4 regions of the Streptomyces sp. NPDC048291 genome follow, and region 1 is predicted to be linked to each of the others. Evidence: riboswitches for the same ligand, from Rfam matches in the RefSeq annotation. Region 1 holds a riboswitch; each other region holds the start of a gene.

What was found. A riboswitch is a leader RNA that binds a small molecule or an ion and turns the genes downstream of it on or off. The one in region 1 is predicted to bind cyclic di-AMP.
Region 2: linked by a shared signal. The riboswitch ahead of ACGF5O_RS29260 (peptidoglycan DD-metalloendopeptidase family protein) and the one ahead of ACGF5O_RS16785 (M23 family metallopeptidase) in region 1 are both predicted to bind cyclic di-AMP.
Region 3: linked by a shared signal. The riboswitch ahead of ACGF5O_RS43300 (NlpC/P60 family protein) and the one ahead of ACGF5O_RS16785 (M23 family metallopeptidase) in region 1 are both predicted to bind cyclic di-AMP.
Region 4: linked by a shared signal. The riboswitch ahead of ACGF5O_RS38380 (transglycosylase family protein) and the one ahead of ACGF5O_RS16785 (M23 family metallopeptidase) in region 1 are both predicted to bind cyclic di-AMP.

The regions. Positions count from the first base shown of each region.
Region 1 is NZ_JBICZC010000006.1:21,248-26,596, forward strand. Features, by position in the region: gene ACGF5O_RS16780 (aldo/keto reductase) at 1-729, opposite strand, end outside; gene ACGF5O_RS16785 (M23 family metallopeptidase) at 947-1,984, opposite strand; cyclic di-AMP (ydaO/yuaA leader) riboswitch at 1,992-2,152, opposite strand; gene ACGF5O_RS16790 (PP2C family protein-serine/threonine phosphatase) at 2,403-3,500, opposite strand; tRNA gene ACGF5O_RS16795 (tRNA-Met) at 3,715-3,788, opposite strand; gene ACGF5O_RS16800 (dihydrofolate reductase family protein) at 3,878-5,026, opposite strand; gene ACGF5O_RS16805 (MarR family transcriptional regulator) at 5,156-5,349, shown strand, end outside.
Region 2 is NZ_JBICZC010000011.1:183,951-189,299, reverse strand. Features, by position in the region: gene ACGF5O_RS29270 (TetR/AcrR family transcriptional regulator) at 1-224, shown strand, start outside; gene ACGF5O_RS29265 (SGNH/GDSL hydrolase family protein) at 269-1,054, opposite strand; gene ACGF5O_RS29260 (peptidoglycan DD-metalloendopeptidase family protein) at 1,299-2,252, opposite strand; cyclic di-AMP (ydaO/yuaA leader) riboswitch at 2,257-2,417, opposite strand; gene ACGF5O_RS29255 (alpha-galactosidase) at 2,725-4,797, opposite strand; gene ACGF5O_RS29250 (tyrosine-protein phosphatase) at 4,996-5,349, shown strand, end outside.
Region 3 is NZ_JBICZC010000020.1:90,730-96,078, reverse strand. Features, by position in the region: gene pcrA (DNA helicase PcrA) at 1-2,189, opposite strand, end outside; cyclic di-AMP (ydaO/yuaA leader) riboswitch at 2,502-2,676, shown strand; gene ACGF5O_RS43300 (NlpC/P60 family protein) at 2,684-3,856, shown strand; gene ACGF5O_RS43295 (tellurite resistance/C4-dicarboxylate transporter family protein) at 4,051-5,019, shown strand; gene ACGF5O_RS43290 (hypothetical protein) at 5,041-5,349, opposite strand, start outside.
Region 4 is NZ_JBICZC010000016.1:105,317-110,665, forward strand. Features, by position in the region: gene ACGF5O_RS38370 (septum formation initiator family protein) at 1-390, opposite strand, end outside; gene eno (phosphopyruvate hydratase) at 498-1,784, opposite strand; gene ACGF5O_RS38380 (transglycosylase family protein) at 2,131-2,814, opposite strand; cyclic di-AMP (ydaO/yuaA leader) riboswitch at 2,819-2,992, opposite strand; gene ACGF5O_RS38385 (transglycosylase family protein) at 3,187-4,185, opposite strand; gene ACGF5O_RS38390 (cytochrome P450) at 4,363-5,349, opposite strand, start outside.

The DNA.
Region 1 (5,349 bases):
CTCCGACTCCGCGTACTGGGCGGCACGGCCCGCTCGCGCGCTGTCCACCGTCGTACCGGGGCGGTACTTGCCGGTGAGGAAACCGGAGGCCAGCGAGAAGTAGGGGACGGCCGCGAGGCCGGTGCGGGAGGCCAGGTCCTGCAACGGGCCCTCGTAGGTGTCGCGGGAGACCAGGTTGTAGTGGGGCTGGACGGCGACGTACCGGGCGAGGCCCTCGCGGTCGGAGAGGTCCAGGGACTCCTGGAGCCGCTCGGGCGTGATGTTGGACGCGGCGATGTGCCGGACCTTGCCCGCCCGCACCAGCTCGTCCAGCGCGCCGATGATCTCCTCGACCGGGATCTCGGGCTTGTCGAAATGCGTGTAGTACAGGTCGATGTGGTCGGTGCCGAGACGGCGCAGGGACGCGTCGGCGGCAGCCCTGATGTTGGCGGCGGACAGGCCGAGGTACTCGGGGTGCTGGCTGACCTTCGTCGCGATGACGACGTCGTCGCGGTTGCCGCGCGCCTTGACCCACTTGCCGATGATCGTCTCGGACTCGCCGCCCTTGTTGCCCTCGATCCACGCCGTGTACGAGTCGGCGGTGTCGACGAAGTTGCCGCCCGCGGCGGCGTACGCGTCGAGGACGGCGAAGGAGGTGGCCTCGTCGGCCGTCCAGCCGAAGACGTTGCCGCCGAGGGCGAGCGGGAAGACCTCGAGGTCGGAAGAGCCGAGTTTGCGAAGAGCAGTCATGCTCAACTTCAACACGGGCCGCCTGGAGACCCATCCCGTGTTTTACGAAGGTCTCGTAAAAGCGGAATCCACGGCTCGGGACACCGACGGCCCTGACGCCGGGGGGTTGCCGTCAGGGCCGCCGGGGGCCGGTGGGCGCGGTCCGAATCCGCGTCCGGTCGGGTCTCAGGTCAGGTCAGATCAGATCAGATCAGGTCGGGTCTCAGGCCGGCTCGGGTCAGGGGTTGAGGCCCTTGCCGCGCAGCCAGGTCATCGGGTCGATGGCGGTGGCCTGGCCGTTCGGGTGGACCTCCAGGTGGAGGTGCGGGCCGGTCACGTTGCCGGTGGCGCCGACGCGGCCGATGACGTCGCCGGTGGCGACCTTCTGGCCGACCTTGACGCCGATCGAGGACTGGTGGCAGAACCACAGCTCGGTGCCGTCGTCGAGGGTGATGATCGTGCGGTAGCCGTAGGAGCCGGCCCAGCCCGCCTCGGTGACCGTGCCGCTGTGCACGGCCTTGATCAGCGTGCCGGTGGGCGCGGCGAAGTCGAGGCCGGTGTGGTAGCCGGAGGACCACATCGAGCCGGCCTGGCCGAAGGTGCCGGTGATCGTGTACGAGACGACGGGCAGCGTGTACTGCTTGGCCAGCTCGGCGAGGCGGGCCTGCTCGGCCTTCTCCTTCGCGGAGGCCTCGGCCTTCTCCTTGGCGTCGGCGGCCTTGGCCGCGGCGGCCTGCTCCGCCTTGGCCTCGGCGTCCGCGGCCGCCTTGTCGGCGGCGGCGACGGCCTTGGCGCTGGCCTTGGTGTCGAGCTGGCTCTGCTGCTGCGCGGCCTGCGCGATGATCCGGCTGCGCAGCGCCTCGCCGGCGTCGGACGAGGAGGAGTCCGCGTCGGTGGCGGTCGTCGTGGTGACGCTGCTGAGCGCGGTCTGGGTGGCCTGGTGGCCGCCGCCCTCGCCGAGCAGGGCGTCGACCGAGGAGGGCAGGTCGGGCAGCGAGATGGAGACCGGCGGCTTGCCGGTGTTGGCGCTGGCCATGCCGCCCGCACCGACGGCGGCGATCACGCCGACGCCGAGAACCGTGGAGCTGCGGGCGAGCCCGCCGCCCTTCTGCTTGGCGACCCGGTGCCGGCCGCGTACCGCGGAGAGGGACTCCTCGGTGGGGTTCCACTCCTCGAAGGGGCCCTCCTCGGCGCGGTAGCCACCGTAGCCGAAGGTCTCCGGCGGACGCTGGCTGGGCACGAACGGGGCTGTAGGAGCAGGCGGGTTGGACGCCACGCGGGCGCACTCCTTTCCTTCCGCTGCCTACCGGGTTAGCTGACGGGTTCGGAGCGGGAAGGTCTCCTACGCGCGTATACCGGCCGTTTCGTACCCGGCGGTAGCCGTGCGATTCACCCCAAGGTGGTGGTTCCCCGGTTCCCTTGCGGGATTCGGCGCGTGCGCACGGAGCCGTCGCGGGTGACGGCTGGGACGACCGCGCTGCGTTATCGAACGTTAATAGACACGGCTACCAGATTCCAAGCAGTTCGTCTTGATCATTAAGCTTTCAAAGCTTGGACTTACCTGCCACGACCGGTCAAAAACGGTCGAGTCGGCGGTGCACGCTGCTCAGCTCAGGAGTCACACAGGTTTTGATGGTGACTCAGTTGTTATGCGCAGGGCGGTCGCCCGGACACCCAACGTGACCGCGCGCCGCTCAGGGCCGCCGTACGGCGAGCAGCGCCATGTCGTCCGTCATGCCGCCGCCGGTGTGCCGGCGTACTTCGGCCGCGAGCCGGTCCACCAGAGGGCCGGGGGCGGTGACGGTACGGCCGGCCAGCCGCCGCTCCGGGTCGTAGAAGCGGCCGTGCGCGTCCCGCGCCTCGGAGAGGCCGTCGGTGTGCAGCAGCAGCGTGGCCCCGCTCGGGAACCCGTACTCGGCCGCCCGGTCGGGCCACGTCCCCAGCTCGCCCATCCCGAGCGGCAGCGCGGCCTCCGGCGCCCGCAGCGGGCGCACCTCGCCGTCGCCGAGCAGCAGCAGGGGCGGCGGATGACCGCGGTTGACGATCCGGAGCGTGCCGCCTCCGTGCGGGAGTTCGGCGAGTACGGCGGTGGTGAACCCCTCGTCGGCGGCGATGCCGCCGCGCCTGCCGCCCTCGCGCACCAACGCCCGCTCCAGCCGCCCGGCGACCGCCTCCAGCGTGACCTCCTGCTCGGCGGCCTCCCGGAACGCGCCGATGAGCACGGCGACGGCGGCGACCGCGCCCATCCCCTTGCCGCGCACGTCGCCGACGACCAGCCGCACGCCGTACGGGGTGTCCTGGACGGCGTACAGGTCGCCGCCGATGAGGGTGCCCTCCTGGGCCGCCTGGTAGCGGGCGGCGATCTCGAAGCCGCCGATCCGCTCGGTGGGCTCGGGCAGCACGGCCCGCTGGGCGGCCTCGGCGACCTCGCGGGCGGAGGCGAGGCGCTGGTCGCCGATCCGGACGATCCGGTTGATGCCGGCGGCGAGGACGGCGACGGTGGCCACCGTGACGATCTCGGTGACGGCGTCGGCGTCCGGGACAACCGCCGACCGCGCGTGCACGGCGTAGGTGGCGAGGAGCGCGGCCAGGCCCGTGAGGAGGGTGGTGCGCAGGGAGGCGAGCGGCGCGGCGATCAGCGGGGCGGCCGTGAAGAAGGGGGCCGCGGTGAAGACCGCGGGGGTGAGCACGTCGTAGCAGACGCCCGTGCAGATCAGCAGCGCGGGCAGGAAGCGGGCGAGGGTGCGGGCGGACACGGGGCCGCGCTGCTCCGCCTCTCCACGGCCCACCACACGACCCCCCTGATGCACCACGTGTTCGACGTGCTCGACGTGCCTGACGTATTCGATGGGTTCGATGCCTGTCCGTCCAGGTTTGCGGCTGTGAGCGGGCGAAGCGAATGGTGTGGGCCGGGCGGATGACTACGGACGGGTCCGGAGAGGAACCTGCGCCCGGACATGACTCAGGGCCGGAATCCTCGAATCGGATTCCGGCCCTGGGTTTCAGTAGCGGGGACAGGATTTGAACCTGCGACCTCTGGGTTATGAGCCCAGCGAGCTACCGAGCTGCTCCACCCCGCGTCGGTGAAACCAGCATACGCCATCGGAAGAGGTGAAGTCACACGGGTTACTTCCGGTGGACGCCTCAGGTCAGCTCAGGTCAGGTCTGCTCAGGTCAGCAGGTGCCCGTTGGGCGCCTTCGCCTCCCCCTCGTACTCTCCGAGCACCAGCACCGCCACCCCGGCCTCCCGCAGCGCCCCCGTCCCGTCGGCCGCCGTCACGAACGTGTCCGGCTCGCGCCATGCCGTCACCACCCGTCGTACCCCGGCCCGGAGGATCAGTTCGGCGCAGGGGTGCGGGCGGGAGGCGCGGTGGGTGCAGGGTTCGAGGCTGGTGTAGACCGTGGCCGCGGCCAGCCGGGGGTCGTCCGCGGGGATCTTGGCCAGGGCCGCCTCCTCCGCGTGGACCACGGGGTCGCCGGCCTCCCGGGAGTGGCCGCGGGCCAGCTCCGTGCCGTCGGCCGCGACGACCACCGCACCCACGCTGAACGCGGTCCGGGAGGGCGGGCACTCGGCCGCCAGCTCACAGGCGAGCCGCAGCCAGTGCCGGTCCGCGGCGGACGCCGACCCGCCGGTGCCGGGGATACCGGGGGTGCCGGGGGCCGTGGGCTCGTAGCGCATGAGGACGACGTCCTCGATCCGGCGGGTCTCCACGAGCCGCAGCCGCCCGGCCTGGTACCCGCCGGGACCGAACAGCCGCGGTGCCTTCGGGTCGCCGACGAAGAGGGGGGCCAGGACCAGCTGGAGCTCGTCGGCCAGGCCCTGCTGGAGGAGCTGGGTGTGGACGGTGCCGCCGCCCTCGACCATCAGCCGCCGTACGCCCCGTACGTCGTGCAGGTGCTCCAGGAGCAGCCGCCAGTCGAGGTCGGCGCCGAGGGAGACGACGTCCGCGGCGATCCCGAGGGCGCGGGCCCGCTGCGCGCCCTCGTCCGTCGTGTACACGATCTTCTCGCCGCCGGTGTGCCAGAACCTCGCGTCCGGGTCGAGGTCGCCGGTGGCGGTCACCGTGACCTTCAGGGGGTACTCGGGCCGGCCGGCGGCGGTCCGGGCCGCGCGCCGCTCAGGGGAGTTGACCAGGAGCCGGGGGTTGTCCGCGCGGATGGTGCCGGCACCGATCAGGATGGCGTCGGCGGAGGCCCGTACCCCGTCGACGCGGTCGAAGTCGGCGGGAGAGGAGAGCAGGAGCCGGTCGGGGCCGGTGTCGTCGAGGAAGCCGTCGAGGGACACGGCGGCGGACAGCAGGACGTAGGGGTACGGCATCGGACGCGCTCACTCTCGGCGGCGGGCCGGCGAGCAGGCTGACCGGGCCGGTCGGGTGGCCGGCGGGTCGGTCCGGCTGCTCTGACACGGACGCTTGGTTAAAGTTTGAAACAAACCTACACTGGTGCCATGACGACTCGCTGGCTCACTCCGAAGGAGCAGCGCGCCTGGCGCGCCTACATGGCGGCGACGCACCTCCTGGAGGACGCGATCGACCGGCAGCTCCAGCAGGACGCCGGCATGCCCCACCTGTACTACGGCATTCTGGCCAACCTCTCCGAGGCGCCGGAGCGCAAGCTGCGCATGACCGATCTCGCCGAGAA
Region 2 (5,349 bases), on a different contig from region 1:
ACCAGCAGTGGAAGGCGGCGATCGCCGAGGTCGTCGCCGAGGGGGTGGCAGCGGGCGAGTTCCGGTGTCCCGACCCCGCAGCGGCGGCGCTGCGGCTGACCGCGCTGCTCGACGGGCTCGCCGTCCAGCTGACGTCGTACCCCGGCGCCGTACCCCGGGCCAGGGCGCAGGAGTGGGTCGACGAGGCGCTGGCGCGCGAACTGGGACTGCCCGAGCACGAGTAAGGGGCGGCCCGCCAGGAGGCCGCCCCTTACCCGTCGGTGCCGCCTCAGGCCACGGAGGCGATCCGCATCTTGATGTCGTCAGGGGAGAGCGCGCCCTTGGCCGTCACGTGGTCGCCGGACGACTCGCCGCGCAGCCGGCGCCCGATCCACGGGACGAGGTACTCGCGGGCCCAGTGCACGTCGTCGCGGCGGACCTCCAGGGTGCCGCGGGGCGGCAGCGGGGGCCAGGGCTGGTCGGGGTCGGCAGGTACCTCGACGCCGAGCACCTGCCCGGCGCGCAGCGCCACGCGCGTGTGCCCCTCGGGAGACAGGTGCAGGCGGTCGCCGTCCCAGGCGCGCCGGTCCTGCACGGTCTTGAGGGACCACAGGTCCAGGACCGGGCAGCCGTAGCGGTCGGCGATGGCCCGGACATGTCCGTTGTACGTGGCGATCTTGCCGCGCAGGTGCTTGAGGACGGGCACGCCCCGGGTGTCGAACCCGGTGGTCACCAGCACCGTGCCGACGGCCTCGGTCAGCTGGGCCACGGCCCGCTCGAACCGCTCCGCGACCTCGTCGGGGTCGGTGCCGGGGCGGATGATGTCGTTGCCGCCCGCGCAGAAGGAGACCAGGTCCGGGGCGAGTTCCAGGGCCTGCGGCACCTGGTCCGCCACGATCTGGTCGAGCAGTTTCCCGCGCACGGCAAGGTTGGTGTAGCCGAAGTCGCCCTCGGGCCGCCGGTCGGACAGCAGTACCGCGAACCGGTCGGCCCAGCCGACGAACGCCCCGTCGGGGCCGGGGTCTCCCACGCCCTCGGTGAAGCTGTCCCCCACCGCTGCGTACGACCCGATCACTGATGCATTGTCACTCTTCGAATCGTCTCCCACATCGGACCATGATTCACCTTCGACTGTGACCTACGCGACCGTAATAAGGGGTTGACGCTCGGTGAGATAAGACACCCTTAAATACTTTGCCAATCTTGGAATAAGGCCCTGAGCACCGGCGTTGAGGTGTCGACAAACACCGGAGGCCGGACCCGGGGATCGGGGGTCCGGCCTCCGGAGTGCGTGTCGGACCAGTGGGCGGCGCGCCGGGTCAGCCGACGGCGAGGCCCTTGGCGCGGAGGTAGGCGACCGGGTCCACGTCCGAGCCGTAGTCGGGGGTGGTGCGGATCTCGAAGTGGAGGTGCGGGCCGGTCACGTTGCCGGTCGCGCCGGAGAGGCCGACCTGCTGGCCCGCGGTCACGCTCTGGCCGACCGAGACGGACAGGGCGGAGAGGTGGCCGTACTGCGCGTAGTAGCCGTCGGCGAGCCGGATGACGACCTGGTTGCCGTAGGCGCCGCCCCAGCCGGCCGAGACGACCGTACCGGCGCCGACGGCCTTGACCGGGGTGCCGGTCGGGACGACGAAGTCGACGCCCGTGTGGTAGCCGCTGGACCACATGCTGCCGGCCACGTGGTAGCCGGTGCCGATGGCACCACCCGTGACCGGGAGGGCGAAGCCGGAGGCGGTCGCAACCGAACCTTCCGAACCGGCCGAGTCGTTCGAACCGGTCGTGCCGTTCGAGGAGGCCGAGGACGAGGACGCGGTCGACCTGGACGGCCGCGGGTCCGAGTGCACCCGTGAACGGGAGCCGGAGTCCGTCGTCGCGGCGTGCCGGCCGCCGAGGGTGAGCTTCAGGCCAGGGTGGATCAGCGAGGGGTTGTCGCCGACGGCCTCCCGGTTGTCGGCGTAGATCCGGTGCCAGCCGCCGTGGACGTGCTGGTCGCGGGCGATCTTCGAGAGATAGTCGCCGGACACCACCGTGTAGACGCGGTGCGCGGAATGCGCGGCACCGGAATTCCCCGCGGGCGCCTGCTTCACCGCGGTCTTCTCGATCACGGGAAGCGACTGCGTGGCCTTTTCGGAAACGGACTGCGGAGTGGCCGCGTGGGCACCGGTGGCCCCCATGAGCGGCAGAGCCAGCGCGGCGCCACCGGTTCCTGCGACGGCCATCGAGCGGGTGAAACGCTGGGACTTGGGGCGGCGGTGCTTACCCTTCGCGGGCATGGCGCATTCCTCTCCTGCGCCTGCGAGGTGAGCTGTCGGGTTCGGGCTGGAGCTGCCCGGCCACGCCGGAAGGCGTGGCTACACCCCTAGCCGTCCCGGGAACCGGAACAGGCGGTCATACCTGGTGGGTCCCCCGCTCCTGCCGGGCACGGGTGAGTGTGTGTGGGGACTCCGGGCGGCGGCAGGATTCGGCGTTCCGACCGGATGTGTGGCGAACGTAAGCGAGTGGGACGGACGTGGACAAGCATCCGTTTCCCGCCATCCGCGTTTCACTTGATCCGTTGTCGGAAATCCCGGTCACCCTCCGTGAATTCCGATCTTTTCGCCTTTCCAACCTTCTTGGAAAGCGCCGGAATTACGTGAACATGACGCGCGACGGACGGTCACGAATATGACGCTCCTCACGCACGTCATGCCACGTCCTCTTATTCCATGACGAGCTGGAACTAAGGTGTCAATTCGGGCAGATAGGTCAGATCCGCCGGAAACGGATGACTGCCGCATCCAGGTCACCCTTCAGCCCGGTGCGCAGCCCGTGATGCAACAGCACGGCACCCCCGTGCGATTCCCCCGTTTCGAGGCACTCGTACGACGCTGCCGGGTCGAGCCCCTGGAGCCGCAGCGCCGGCGCCGGCTCGCCGTAGCTCTGCGCCTGCAGCCAGGCGAGGACGACGGTCTCGTCGCCGAGCGTGTACTGCACCGCGCTGAGCCCGCCCGCCGGCGGCCGCAGCCGGAACTGGTCGCCGCGCTGCACCAGGGGCCTGATCTCCTTGTAGAGCTCCACCCAACGACCGGCCTCGGCGAGCTCCTCCTCGGTCCAGTCCGAGAGGTCGCCGCCGACACCGAGCGCCCCGGCCATGGAGCTGACGAACCGGAAACGCAGCGAGCTGACCCGGCCGTTGAGCTGGTGGTTCGGGCTGTCGGTGACCCAGGCGGACATCACCCGGGCGGGGTGGATCTGGCTGAAGCCGTGCTGGATGGCCAGCCGGTCCAGCGGGTCGGTGTTGTCGGAGGTCCACGCCTCGTCGGTACGGCTCATGATCCCTAGGTCGATCCGCCCGCCACCGCCGGAGCAGGACTCGATGGCGACGTTCGGGTGGGCCGCGCGGATCCGGTCGAGCAGGGCGTACAGCCCGCGCACGTGATCGACCCACAGGCGCTGCGGGTAGGGCTCGCCGGGCCAACCCGCGTCCGTGAAGCAGCGGTTGAAGTCCCACTTCACGTAGTCGATCGGGGCGCTGGACAGCAGGGTGTCGAGCTGCTGCCAGAGGTACTCCTGGACGTCCTCGCGGGCGAGGTTGAGGACGAGCTGGTTGCGGAGTTCCGTCCGCTTTCGTCCCTGCTGGTACTGGACCCAGTCGGGATGCGCGCGGTACAGGTCGCTGTCCGCGTTGACCATCTCGGGCTCGACCCAGATGCCGAACTGCATGCCGAGGGCGTGCACGTAGTCGGCGAGGGGCTTGAGGCCCTTGGGGAAGCGGTCGGGGTTGGGCGTCCAGTCGCCGAGGCCGGCGTGGTCGCTGGTGCGGGCGCCGAACCAGCCGTCGTCCACCACGAACAGTTCGACGCCGATCGCGGCGGCCCGGCGCGCGAGGGTGGCCTGCTGCTCCTCGGAGATGTCGAAGGTGGTGGCCTCCCAGGAGTTGAACAGCACCGGCCGGTCCTGGTCGGCGTCCGGGATGATGTACGCCCGCTGGTAGGCGTGCCAGGCGCGGCTGGCCCCGCCGAAGCCGCCGTCGGACCAGAGGCCCGCGAAGACGGGACTGGTGTAGGACTCGCCCTCGGCCAGCATCAGCAGGCCCGAGTCGTCGTAGCCGGCGCCGCCGGTGATCTGCACGCGCGCGTCGGGGAGTTGGGCGACCGCGATGCGCCAGGAGCCGGACCAGCCGAGGGCGCAGCCCCAGACCTCGCCGTGCTCCTCGGTGGCGTCGGTGTCGAGGGCGACCCAGGGCAGGTGCTGGTGGCCGGTGTGGCCGCGGCGGCTGCCGATGACCTTCTCGCCGTAGGTGAGCGGCGCACTGACCAGCCGGGACTCGGCGGCCCAGCGGCCGTGCAGCTGGGAGAGCCGCCAGCCCTCGCGGTCGGGGAGCGTCCAGGTGGCGGGGTCGGCGCGGAGCAGCTCCAGGCGCGCGTGTGCCTCGTTGCCGACGGTCACCCACCGCTCGACGACGTCGCCGCGCATCCGGTAGTGCAGGGTGATGACGATCCCGTCGTCCGTGAAGCGCAGCCGGAGCTCGTCCGCCTCGACCACGTAGGAGTCGAAGGTCCACTCGGTGCCCCGGCGCTCGTCGGTCCGCACGGACAGCGCGGGGCGGACGAAGCGGGGACCGCCCTCGACGGGGTACTCCTCACGGCCGTCCAGCGGGGACTCGAAGGGCCAGTAGCCGGGCAGCGCCCGGGTGCTGAGCTCCTCGGCGTCGGCGAGCCGGATCCTGGGGCCCCAGTGCAGGTGGAGCAGTTCGTCGGCCTCCGTCAGATGCAGCGCGTAGCTGCTGCCGGGGCCCGACAGGAGCCAGGTACGACCGTTTTCGGCGATGTCCACCATCGAGAAACCTCACACAGGGGCCAACAGATCCGCTCAAGCACCAACATCATCAAGGGCCACGGGCTCCGGAAGCAAGGGTCATGGGCCGCCGAGGCGGTGCCTGTGGACAACTCATTGCCCACGGAAACCGATGTCGTATGGTCGATCCAGTGCCCGTCGACGAGCAGCGCCGACGGGGCCGGCCGGGAGGAGCCCCCCGTGACGCAGCAGGTCCCGTCGACCGAGCCCGAGCTGGCCGGTGTGCGCAACTTCCGTGACGTGGGCGGCCTGCCGACCGTGGACGGGCGCCGGGTGCGGCCGGGCGTGCTGTTCCGCAGCGGCCATCTGGCGCACGCGACGGAGCAGGACGCGGAGTTCCTCGCCTCGCTCGGCCTGCACACGATCTTCGACTTCCGCAACGCGGCCGACCAGAAGCTGGAGGGCCCGGACGTCGAGCTGCCCGGCGTGCGGAACCTGAACCTGCCGCTGACCGACCCGGCGCACGGCGCCGACTTCTGGAAGATGGTCCGCGAGGGCGAGATCGACCAGCTGCGCGGGCTCCTGGGCGACGGC
Region 3 (5,349 bases), on a different contig from region 1:
GAGACCGGTGCCATCGCCCCGGTCCGCTTCCACTCCAGATACGCGCCCGGGATCTCCTCCAGGAAGCGCGAGGCCGGGTTGTACGACGGCTGGCCCCAGGCGCTGCGCATCGCCGACCGCGTGAGGTACAGCCGCTCCCGCGCGCGCGTGATGCCGACGTAGGCGAGCCGGCGTTCCTCCTCCAGCTCCTTGGTCTGGCCGAGGGCACGCATGTGCGGGAAGACGCCGTCCTCCATGCCGGTCAGGAACACCACCGGGAATTCGAGGCCCTTGGCGGTGTGCAGGGTCATCAGGGTGATGACGCCGTCGCCGTTCTCGTCGTCGTCGGGGATCTGGTCGGAGTCGGCGACCAGGGCCACCCGCTCCAGGAAGTCGGCGAGCCCGCCGGACTCCTCGCCCTCGCCGGACTCCTGCTCGAACTCCAGCGCCACGGAGGCGAGTTCCTGGAGGTTCTCGATGCGGGTCTCGTCCTGCGGGTCCGTGGAGTTCTGCAACTCGGCCAGGTATCCGGTGCGTTCGTAGATCGCCTCCAGGACCGTGGCGGGTCCGGCGCCGGACTCCACGACCGTACGGAGGTCCTCCATCAGCGTGTTGAACCGCTTGACCGCGTTCGTCGAGCGCGCGGCCATGCCGTACGCCTCGTCGACGCGCCTGAGTGCCTGCGGGAAGCTGATCTTCTCGCGCTGGGCGAGGGCGTCGATCATCGCCTCCGCGCGGTCGCCGATTCCGCGCTTGGGGACGTTGAGGATGCGCCGGAGCGGGACGGAGTCCTCCGGGTTGGCGAGCACCCGCAGGTAGGCCAGGACGTCCCGGACCTCCTTGCGCTCGTAGAAGCGGACGCCGCCGACCACCTTGTAGGGCAGGCCGACCCGGATGAAGATCTCCTCGAAGACACGGGACTGCGCGTTGGTGCGGTAGAAGACGGCGACATCGCCCGCCTTCGCCTCGCCCGCGTCCGTCAGACGGTCTATCTCCTCGGCGACGAACTGCGCCTCGTCGTGCTCGGTGTCGGCGACGTAGCCGGTGATCCGGGCGCCCGCGCCCGCGTTGGTCCACAGGTTCTTCGGGCGGCGGGACACGTTGCGCTCGATGACCGCGTTGGCGGCGCTCAGGATCGTCTGCGTGGAGCGGTAGTTCTGCTCCAGGAGGATCGTCGTCGCGTTCGGGTAGTCCTCCTCGAACTGGAGGATGTTGCGGATCGTCGCGCCCCGGAAGGCGTAGATCGACTGGTCGGCGTCACCGACGACGCAGAGCTCGGCGGGGGGCAGGTCGGGCTCGCCGGTGCCGACCAGCTCGCGCACGAGGGCGTACTGGGCGTGGTTGGTGTCCTGGTACTCGTCGACCAGGACGTGCCGGAAGCGGCGGCGGTAGTGCTCGGCGACGTCCGGGAAGGCGCGCAGCAGGTTGACCGTCGTCATGATCAGGTCGTCGAAGTCGAGGGCGTTCGCCTCGCGCAGCCGCGACTGGTACATGGCGTAGGCCTGGGCGAGGGTCTTCTCGAAGCCGTCGCTCGCGCGGGCGGCGAAGTCCTCCTCGTCGACCAGCTCGTTCTTGAGGTTGCTGACCTGGGCGCTGAACGACTTCGGCGGGAACCGCTTGGGGTCGAGGTCCAGGTCCCGGCAGACCAGGGCCATCAGGCGCTTGGAGTCGGCCGCGTCGTAGATCGAGAAGGAGGAGGTGAAGCCGAGCTTCTTGCTCTCCCTGCGCAGGATCCGCACGCAGGCGCTGTGGAAGGTCATCACCCACATCGCGTTCGCGCGCGGGCCGACGAGGTGCTCGACGCGCTCCTTCATCTCGCCCGCGGCCTTGTTGGTGAAGGTGATCGCGAGGATCTGGCCCGGGTGCACCTGGCGCGCGCCGAGCAGGTGGGCGATGCGGTGGGTGAGCACGCGCGTCTTGCCGGAACCGGCGCCGGCCACGATGAGCAGCGGGGAGCCGGCGTGCACGACGGCCGCCCGCTGGTTGTCGTTCAGCCCCTCCAGGAGGGCGGCCGGGTCCAGGGCCGGGCGGGCGGCGCCGTCGCGGTAGTAGGCGTCCCGGTCCGGGGGCACGTCGAACTTCCCGCCGAACAGATCGTCCGGAATCGACTCCGGAGCGTGCTCGTCCTCGGGCGGCGGCGGAGGTTCCTCGTCATGGCCGCGGGGGGCCTGGAGGTTCGCCAGGAAGCTGTCGTCAAAGAGGCTGCTCATCGCTCTCCGAGTCTAGGGCGCCCCACCGACAACCGGCCGCCGCCCCGAAAACTCGCCCCGGTCACCGAACAGATCCGCTCCGTCACGGCCGGTCGACGCGCGTCACGCAGCAACGAACACCCGCCTCGAACCCTCCGCCACCGTCGGGCAAGTCACCCATAACGCCCCTAATCGCATCGCCGGAGCGCACCGCAACACCAAGGTCACGAAAATGTATCGGGCATATCGCACATCAAACTTCACAGGGACCACACGAGTTGGCTAGCGTGCCGGGCAGGCCGTACGACCCCCACCGGCGAACGTCGCCGGGCCGCACGGCCTCCGCCGAGTCCGGAGTGCCGCCGCGCACCCGGAGCCGGGGACCCACACCGACCTTGGGGTGAATCGGTCCCGACTCCCCACCGGAGAACGGACCGTAGGGCAACCCTTCCGAACCACCCGCCCGAACCCGACAGCTAACTCGGTAGGCGGAACGCTGGAAGGAGTCGCCCCCGTTGGCGTCGCACCGCAAGTCCCGGCCGTCAGGAACACGCGCGGCAGGCATACGCACCCCCGCCCTGGCCACCGCCGCCCTCACCTCCATGGCCCTGTTCTCCCAGACGGCCGAGGCCGCGCCCTCCGACGACGGCAAGCCGAGCCTGGAGGAGGTCGAGAAGAAGGTCGACTCCCTCTACCGGCAGGCGGAGTCGGCGACCGAGAAGTACAACGCGGCCAAGGAGCGGACCGGCAGGCAGCGCAAGCAGGTCGACACCCTGCTCGACGACGTCGCCCGGCGCACGGACCGGCTCAACAAGGCGCGTGAGGAACTGGGTTCGTTCGCGGCGGCCCAGTACCGGACCGGGGCGAGCGTCCCCGACACGGCGACCTTCCTGCTCGCGGACAGTCCCCAGGACTACTTCGACCAGGACCAGCTGATGAGCCGCCTGACCTCGCGCCAGAAGGGCGCGGTCGACGACTACGTCACCGAGCAGTCCGCGACCATGAAGAAGCGGCAGGAGGCCTCCCAGAGCCTCGAGACGCTCACCGAGACGCAGGACGACCTCAAGACCGCCAAGACCACCGTGCAGACGAAGCTGGCCTCCGCGCGGGAGCTGCTGTCCCAGCTGACGGCCGCGGAGAAGGCCCGGCTGGCGGCGATCGAGAAGCGGCAGCAGGAGGCGGCGGACCGCAAGGCGGCCGAGCTGGCGAAGCAGCAGGCCGCGGCGGCCGACCAGGCGGCGTCGTCCTCGTCATCCTCGTCATCCTCGTCGTCGTCCAGCGGCTCCTCTTCCGGCTCGGGTTCCAGCTCCGGCTCGGACTCCGCCTACGCCACGAAGGCCGCCAAGGCGATCGCCTTCGCCCGCGCGCAGATCGGCAAGCCGTACGTCTGGGGCGCCACCGGCCCCGGCTCCTACGACTGCTCCGGGCTCTCCCAGGCCGCCTGGAAGGCCGCGGGCGTCTCCCTGCCGCGCACCACCTACGACCAGGTGAACGCCGGCACCACCGTCCCCCTCGCCGACGCCCAGCCCGGCGACCTGGTCTTCTTCTACGACGACGTCAGCCACGTCGGCATCTACATCGGCAACGGCATGATGATCCACGCCCCCAAGCCCGGCGCCTACGTCCGCGAGGAGTCGATCTACTACGGCGGCGAGTCGATCATCCACAGCGTGGTGCGCCCGGCCTGATCCCACGGGGCGCCCGCCGTCCCCCGGGCGCCCCCATCCGCTTCCCCATCCGCTTCTCCGCACGCTCCACCCGCTCCCCCGCACGCCTCGGCGCACCGGCGCGCGGGTTTCGGGCCGCACGCGCGCGTGCATCGTTCGTGACACGCGCGCGTGCCCCGTTCGTACTGCGGCCGGCTCTCCCTAGCATCAGGGGCATGTCCGGCATTTCACCCCTCCGCGCCTGGTGGGCGCAGCGTCCGCCGGCGGCCGGGGCCGCCGTGATGGCCACCGGCATCCTGTCGGTGGGGCTGCACCTGGTGGGGGCGGAGACCGTGTCCCGGGTGGCGCTGGCGCTCGCCTGCGTGATGTGGGCGGCGCTGGCGGCGGACTTCGTCGTACGGCTGGCGCGGGATCGCCGGCGGTGGGCGCGGGAGGCGCGGACGCCGGGCGCGCTCACCGCGGTGGCGGCGACGGCGGTGCTGGGGACGCGGTTCTCGGCGCTCGGGTGGCAGAGCCCCGCCGAGGCCCTGCTGGCGCTGTCGGTGGTGCTGTGGCTGCCGTTGCTGGTCGTCGTCGTGCGGCACTGGAGGCCGCGGATGCCGGGAGCGGTGTTCCTTGCCTGTGTGGCCACCCAGGGGCCCGCCGTGCTCGGAGCGACGCTGGCGGCGGCCCTGACGACGGCGTGGCTCGCGCACCTCTCGCTGGTCCTGTTCTGGCTGGGGCTGGCGATGTACGGGCTCGCCGTGCCCCGGTTCGAGTGGCGGCAGATCGCCCGGGGGCCCGGTGACCAGTGGGTGGCGGGCGGCGCGCTCGCGATCTCCGCGCTGGCCGGGGCGCGGCTGCTGGCGGCCGACAGCGCGCGGCTGTACCTGTGGAACGACGACGACCGGGGCGTCCTGCGCGTGGTGACGGTGGGGCTGCTGGTCCTGGACCTGGCCTGGTACGCCGTCCTGCTGGCCGCGGAGGTGGCGTGGCCCCGGCCGCGTTACGACGTGCGCCGCTGGGCGACGGTGTTCCCGATGGGGATGACGGCGACGGCGGCGCTGTCGGTCGCCGCCGCCGTCGGCGGTGCGTGGCTGGAGTGGCCCGGGCGGGTGCTGGTGTGGGTCACGGTGGCGGCCTGGCTGACGGTGGCGACCGGCGCGGCGGCGGGCGCCCGTGCCGCCCTCAGGAAGGCCCGTTGAGGCCCGCAGAGGATGCCGGGATCAGGTCCACAGGACGGCGATGAAGATGTTCACCGCCGTGAGCAGGCCCACCAGGCCGAAGGCGCCCTTCTCGACCTTCTCGTCGTCCCGTTTCACGTAGACGAGTCCGAGGATCACGATCAGCAGGGCGAGCTTCACGCCGATCTTGATCGTGTTGACGTGGTGGTCGTCGGCCTCGTTGAGGCCGACGAGGATCACGCCGGTCGCGAGCATGGTGAACGCGCCGTGCAGCATCCCGGGGACGAACCGGGCCGTGCCCTGGCCCATCGCCTTCATCTGGGTGAGGAAGCCGCCGAGGAGCGCGGCGAT
Region 4 (5,349 bases), on a different contig from region 1:
CTGCTTGGCGGCACCGGGGTCGATCACCACGAACCCGGTCTCCCCCGGCATCACGTAGTGCAGCCGCTGCCGGATCTGCTGCTCGGCGTAGGAGTCGTCCTGCCACCGCGCCTTGAGGTCCCGCAGCTGCTCGACCCGCTGCCGGGCCTGCTGCTGCTGCCGTTCGAGGTCGGAGATCTCGGCGCGCTGGGAGACGTACTGCCGCATCGGATAGGCGAGCGCGACGACCATCGTGCACAGCACGATCGCGAGCAGCGCGGCGCGGCCGGTGAGCCGGGAGCGGCGGGCCTGGCGCCTGGTCTGGGAGCGGTAGACCCGGGCCGCCGTCTGCTCGCCGAGCAGCTTGAGCCTGGTCGCGGTGGAGAACCGGTCCCGGTCCTTCACGGCCATGTCCCCGCCTCCCTGGTCGCCCTGACACGTGCGTACGTCCCCGGACACGGTACGGGACCGGGTACGGGGACGTACGTACGACTGGCTGAGCCTTGACTCTGTGAGGCTCAGCCCTTGAAGCGCGGGAAGGCGCTGCGGCCCGCGTACACCGCCGCGTCGTCGAGGATCTCCTCGATGCGCAGCAGCTGGTTGTACTTGGCGACGCGCTCGGAGCGGGCCGGGGCGCCGGTCTTGATCTGGCCGCAGTTGGTGGCGACGGCGAGGTCGGCGATGGTGACGTCCTCGGTCTCGCCGGAGCGGTGCGACATCATGCACTTGAAGCCGTTGCGCTGGGCGAGCTCGACGGCGTCCAGGGTCTCGGTCAGCGAACCGATCTGGTTCACCTTCACCAGCAGGGCGTTGGCGGTGCCCTCCTCGATGCCGCGGGCCAGGCGCTCCGGGTTGGTGACGAACAGGTCGTCGCCGACGATCTGCACCTTGTCGCCGAGCTTGTCGGTGAGGACCTTCCAGCCCGCCCAGTCGTCCTCGAACAGCGGGTCCTCGATGGAGACCAGCGGGTACGCGGCGACGAGCTCCTCGTAGTACTCGGTCATCTCCGCGGCCGAGCGGGACTTGCCCTCGAACTCGTACTTGCCGTCCTTGTAGAACTCGGACGCGGCGACGTCGAGCGCGAGCGCGATCTGCTCGCCGGGGACGTAACCGGCCTGCTTGATCGCCTCCAGGATGAGGTCGAGCGCGGCGCGGTTCGACTCCAGGTTCGGGGCGAAGCCGCCCTCGTCGCCGAGGCCGGTGGCCAGGCCCTTGCTCTTCAGGACCTTCTTCAGGGTGTGGTAGACCTCGGCACCCCAGCGCAGCGCCTCGGAGAAGGACTCCGCGCCGATCGGGGCGATCATGAACTCCTGGATGTCGACGTTGGAGTCCGCGTGCGAGCCGCCGTTGAGGATGTTCATCATCGGAACGGGCAGCAGGTGCGCGTTCGGGCCGCCGAGGTAGCGGAACAGCGGCAGGTCGGACGCCTCGGAGGCGGCGTGCGCGACGGCGAGGGAGACGCCGAGGATGGCGTTGGCGCCGAGCGAGCCCTTGTTGTCGGTGGCGTCCAGGTCGAACATGGCCTGGTCGATCAGGCGCTGCTCGGTGGCGTCGTAGCCGACGAGCTCCGGGCCGATCTGCTCGATGACGGCGAGGACGGCCTTCTCGACACCCTTGCCCAGGTAGCGGTTGGGGTCGCCGTCACGGAGCTCGATGGCCTCGAAGGCACCGGTGGAGGCGCCGGACGGGACGGCGGCACGACCCGTGCTGCCGTCGTCGAGGCCGACCTCGACCTCGACCGTGGGGTTGCCTCGGGAGTCCAGGATTTCCCGGGCTACGACGACGTCGATGGACGGCACGAGCATCTCCTTCTTGGGATGTGACGCTGGTTGTGCGGGGCGCACGCGGGCCTCGTCGGCCCTTGCTCAGCCTTGCGACTAGAGCCTAACCGTCCGAGGGCCGTCGGCCGGCACGACCGACCGGCCCGTGGACACACTGACGGTACTCATTGTTCACGCGCGGAACAAAGGGGGTCCCGATGAAGAACGGAAGAAGAGCGGGCCACGGAGCCTGACCGCAAAGAGAAACCCCGCCCCGGTGCGTTCGGGGGAAAACGCACCGGAGCGGGGGCTCGTGGGGGACGGGGGTGACCCTCACGTGGTCCCCACTATGGGGACCACGGCTGTGTGGGGGCTGTGGTTCAGCTGGGTCTTACTTCAGGTGCAGCTGCTGGCCCGGGTAGATGAAGTCGGCGTCGTCGACGATGTCCTTGTTCAGCTTGAACAGCGCCTGCCAGCCGCCCTTGACCTTGTGCTTCTCGGCGATCGAGCTGAGGGTGTCGCCCTTGACGACCTTGTACTCGCCGTCGCCCTTCTTGACCTTCTTGCCGGTCGGGGTGGTGACGGTCTTCTTGGCGGCCGGGCGCTCGGCGGAGCGGGAGGCGGCCTGGGTGTCGGTCGAGCGGGTGCCGGTGCTGCTGCTCGACGAGGAGCTGGTCGAGCCGGCGCTGCCGCCGGTGTAGGCGGCGCCGGACAGGCCCGTGCCGCAGACCGGCCAGGCACCCTTGCCCTGCGCGGCGAGGACCTTCTCGGCGATCGTGATCTGCTGCGCCTTGCTGGCCTGGTTGGCCTGCGCGGCGTACTGCGTGCCGCCGTACGCGGCCCAGGTGGAGGCGGAGAACTGGAGACCGCCGTAGTAGCCGTTGCCGGTGTTGATGGACCAGTTGCCGCCGGACTCGCACTGGGCGACGGTGTCCCACTCGGAGGCGGTGGCGGCGGAGGCGCTGCCGGCCGCCATCAGCGGCGCGGCGACGGCGACGCCGGTGACACCGGCGACGGCGATGGCGCGGACGGCCTTGGACGGACGGCGGTGCTTGCCCTTGCCGGAGAACAGCATGGATCGATCCCCTCACCGACGCCTGCGAGGTGAGCTGTCGGGTTCGGGCCGGTTGAGTTGCCCGGCCGCACACCGTGTGTCGGTGCGCGGCTTCACCCCGAGCCGGATCGGCGGCCTCAACCACCGGTCCCGGCACTTACCTTGGGTCCCCCGCTCCTGCCTACGGCGCATGACGCGACGACTGTTCCCGGACGGCCGCTGGCAGGACTCGGCGTTGCGACGGCCGGGGCTCGTGGTGACGAGCGGCCTTGACCGTAAACAGGCGATCCGGTGAATTTCAAAGATGATCAGGGCTTCTGAGACTCATCCCACACTTTCACCAAAACGGACATTCGGCTCGAAGCGGGGCGCCAACTCCCGCCGCTTTTCGCCCTATTCGCTGCCGAGTTTCAGGGTCTGACCGGGAGCGATGGCGTTCGGGTCGGTGCCGATGTCGGCCTTGTTCGCGTCGTAGAGCGCGCGCCATCCGCCGTCGAGGTCAAGGGAGTCGGCGATGGAGGCGAGGGTGTCGCCGTCACGGACGGTGTAGGTGCCGCTGTCGCGGGAGGCGTGCCGGCCGTTGGAGGCGGAGCCCTGACCGTTTGTCACGCTTTCGTCCGCCGAGCCGCCACGGTGCTTGCCGCCACTGCCGACGGCGCCCGTGTCGACCAGGCTCCAAGAGCCACCGGTCTGCCACGAATTGTCCGAGTCGTCGGACTCGGAGACGGCAGGGCTCCCGCTCGCCTTCGAAGCGTCGGCATCCGAGCCGGACTTGGACGATTCCGACTTGTCCGTCTTGCTGGACTTGCCGGAGCTGTCCGCCTTGGAGTCGCTGTCGGCACTCGCGCTCGGCAAGGGGGTGGCGGACTCGCTCCCGGAGTCCGCGGCGCCCGAGGAGGAGTCGGAACCGGAGGACGAGGACGAGTCCGACAGCCCCGAGGACGAGTCCGACGAGTCGGAGGAACCGGACGAATCACTCGAGTCGCCGAGGCCCGTGTCGACGTTCACCGACGCGTCGTCGGACGAGAGTCCGGCGATCAGGGCGCAGGTCCGCCAGGCCTTGGTGCCCTGGTCGGCGAGCATCTTCTCGGCGACCGCGATCTGCTGCGAACGGCTCGCCTGGTCGGGGGTGCCGGCGTACTCCAGGCCCCCGTACTCGCTCCAGTCGTCCAGGGAGATCTGGAGACCGCCGTAGTAGCCGGTGCCGTTGTCGGCGCTCCAGGAACCGCCGCTCTCGCACTCGGCCACCTGGTCCCAGGTGGAGCCGTCGGCCGCGCTGGCGTTCACCGCGCCGAGGAGCGGGAGGGCGATGGCGGAGCCGGTCACCCCGGCCGCGACGAGGAGCGCCGGAGCCTGGCGGGGGCGACGGTGACGACCGTTCCCGGAGAGCATGCGGAAACCTTTCGAGCGACAGCGGTGACCGGCACGGCGGGTCCCGCAAGGGCGCCGTACTGAGGGGTGAACGTATCGGCAGACGATCACTTGTCACAAGTTAATGCCGCGCAGATCACGTGAAGATCACAGACTTGAACGCTAATCATCTTTTGCCCGTAGGGGCAGGTGGAGGCTTCAGCGGCCGGTCGGCGTGAACTCCACGGGCAGCGTGCGCAGCCCGCGCATGATGAGCCCGCCGCGCCACCGCAACTCGCTCTCGTCCACCGCGAGTCGCAGGTCGGGAAGGCGGGTGAGGAGACCGGCGAGCGCGGTCTGCCCTTCCAGGCGGGCGAGCGGGGCGCCCAGGCAGTAGTGGATGCCGTGGCCGTATCCGAGGTGCTGGTTGTCCCGCCGGGCGAGGTCGAGGGTGTCCGGCTCGGCGAACCGCTCCGGGTCCCGGTCGGCCGCGGCCAGGACGACCAGGACCGGGTCGCCGGGGGCGATGTGCTGCCCGCCGATCGCGACCGGCTCGGTGGCGAACCGCCAGGTGGCCAGCTCCACCGGCCCGTCGTAGCGCAGCAGTTCCTCGACGCCGGTCTCCAGCAGCCCGCGCTCGCCGGCGGCCAGGGACTCCTGCAGGCGGGCCCGCTGCCCGGGGTGGGTGAGCAGCGCGTACGTGCCGTTCCCGATCAGGTTGACGGTGGTCTCGAAGCCGGCGAACAGCAGGATGAACGCCATGGCCGCGGCCTCGTTCTCGGTGAGGTGCTCTCCGTGGTCCGAGGCCCGGATGAGCCCGGAGATGAGGTCCTCGCCGGGACCTGCCTCGGCGGGCAGCGCCTCCCGCTTCCGGTGGATCAGCTCGGCCAGATATCCGCGCATCTTCTTCACGGACCGCGCGACCCCGCCCCGCGGCCCGCCCCCGTGCCGGATCATCATCCCCGCCCAGTCCCGGAAGTCGTCCTGGTCCTCGGGCGGGACGCCGAGCAGGTCGCAGATGGCGTAGATGGGCAGCGGGAAGGCGAACTCGTGGATGAGGTCGGCCTCGCCCCGCTCCGCGAACCCGTCGATGAGCCGGTCGGTCAGCTCACGGACCCGCGGCGCGAACTCGGCCACCCGGCGCGGGGTGAACGCCTTGCTCACCAGCCGCCGCAGCCTGGTGTGGTCCGGCGGGTCGATGTTGAG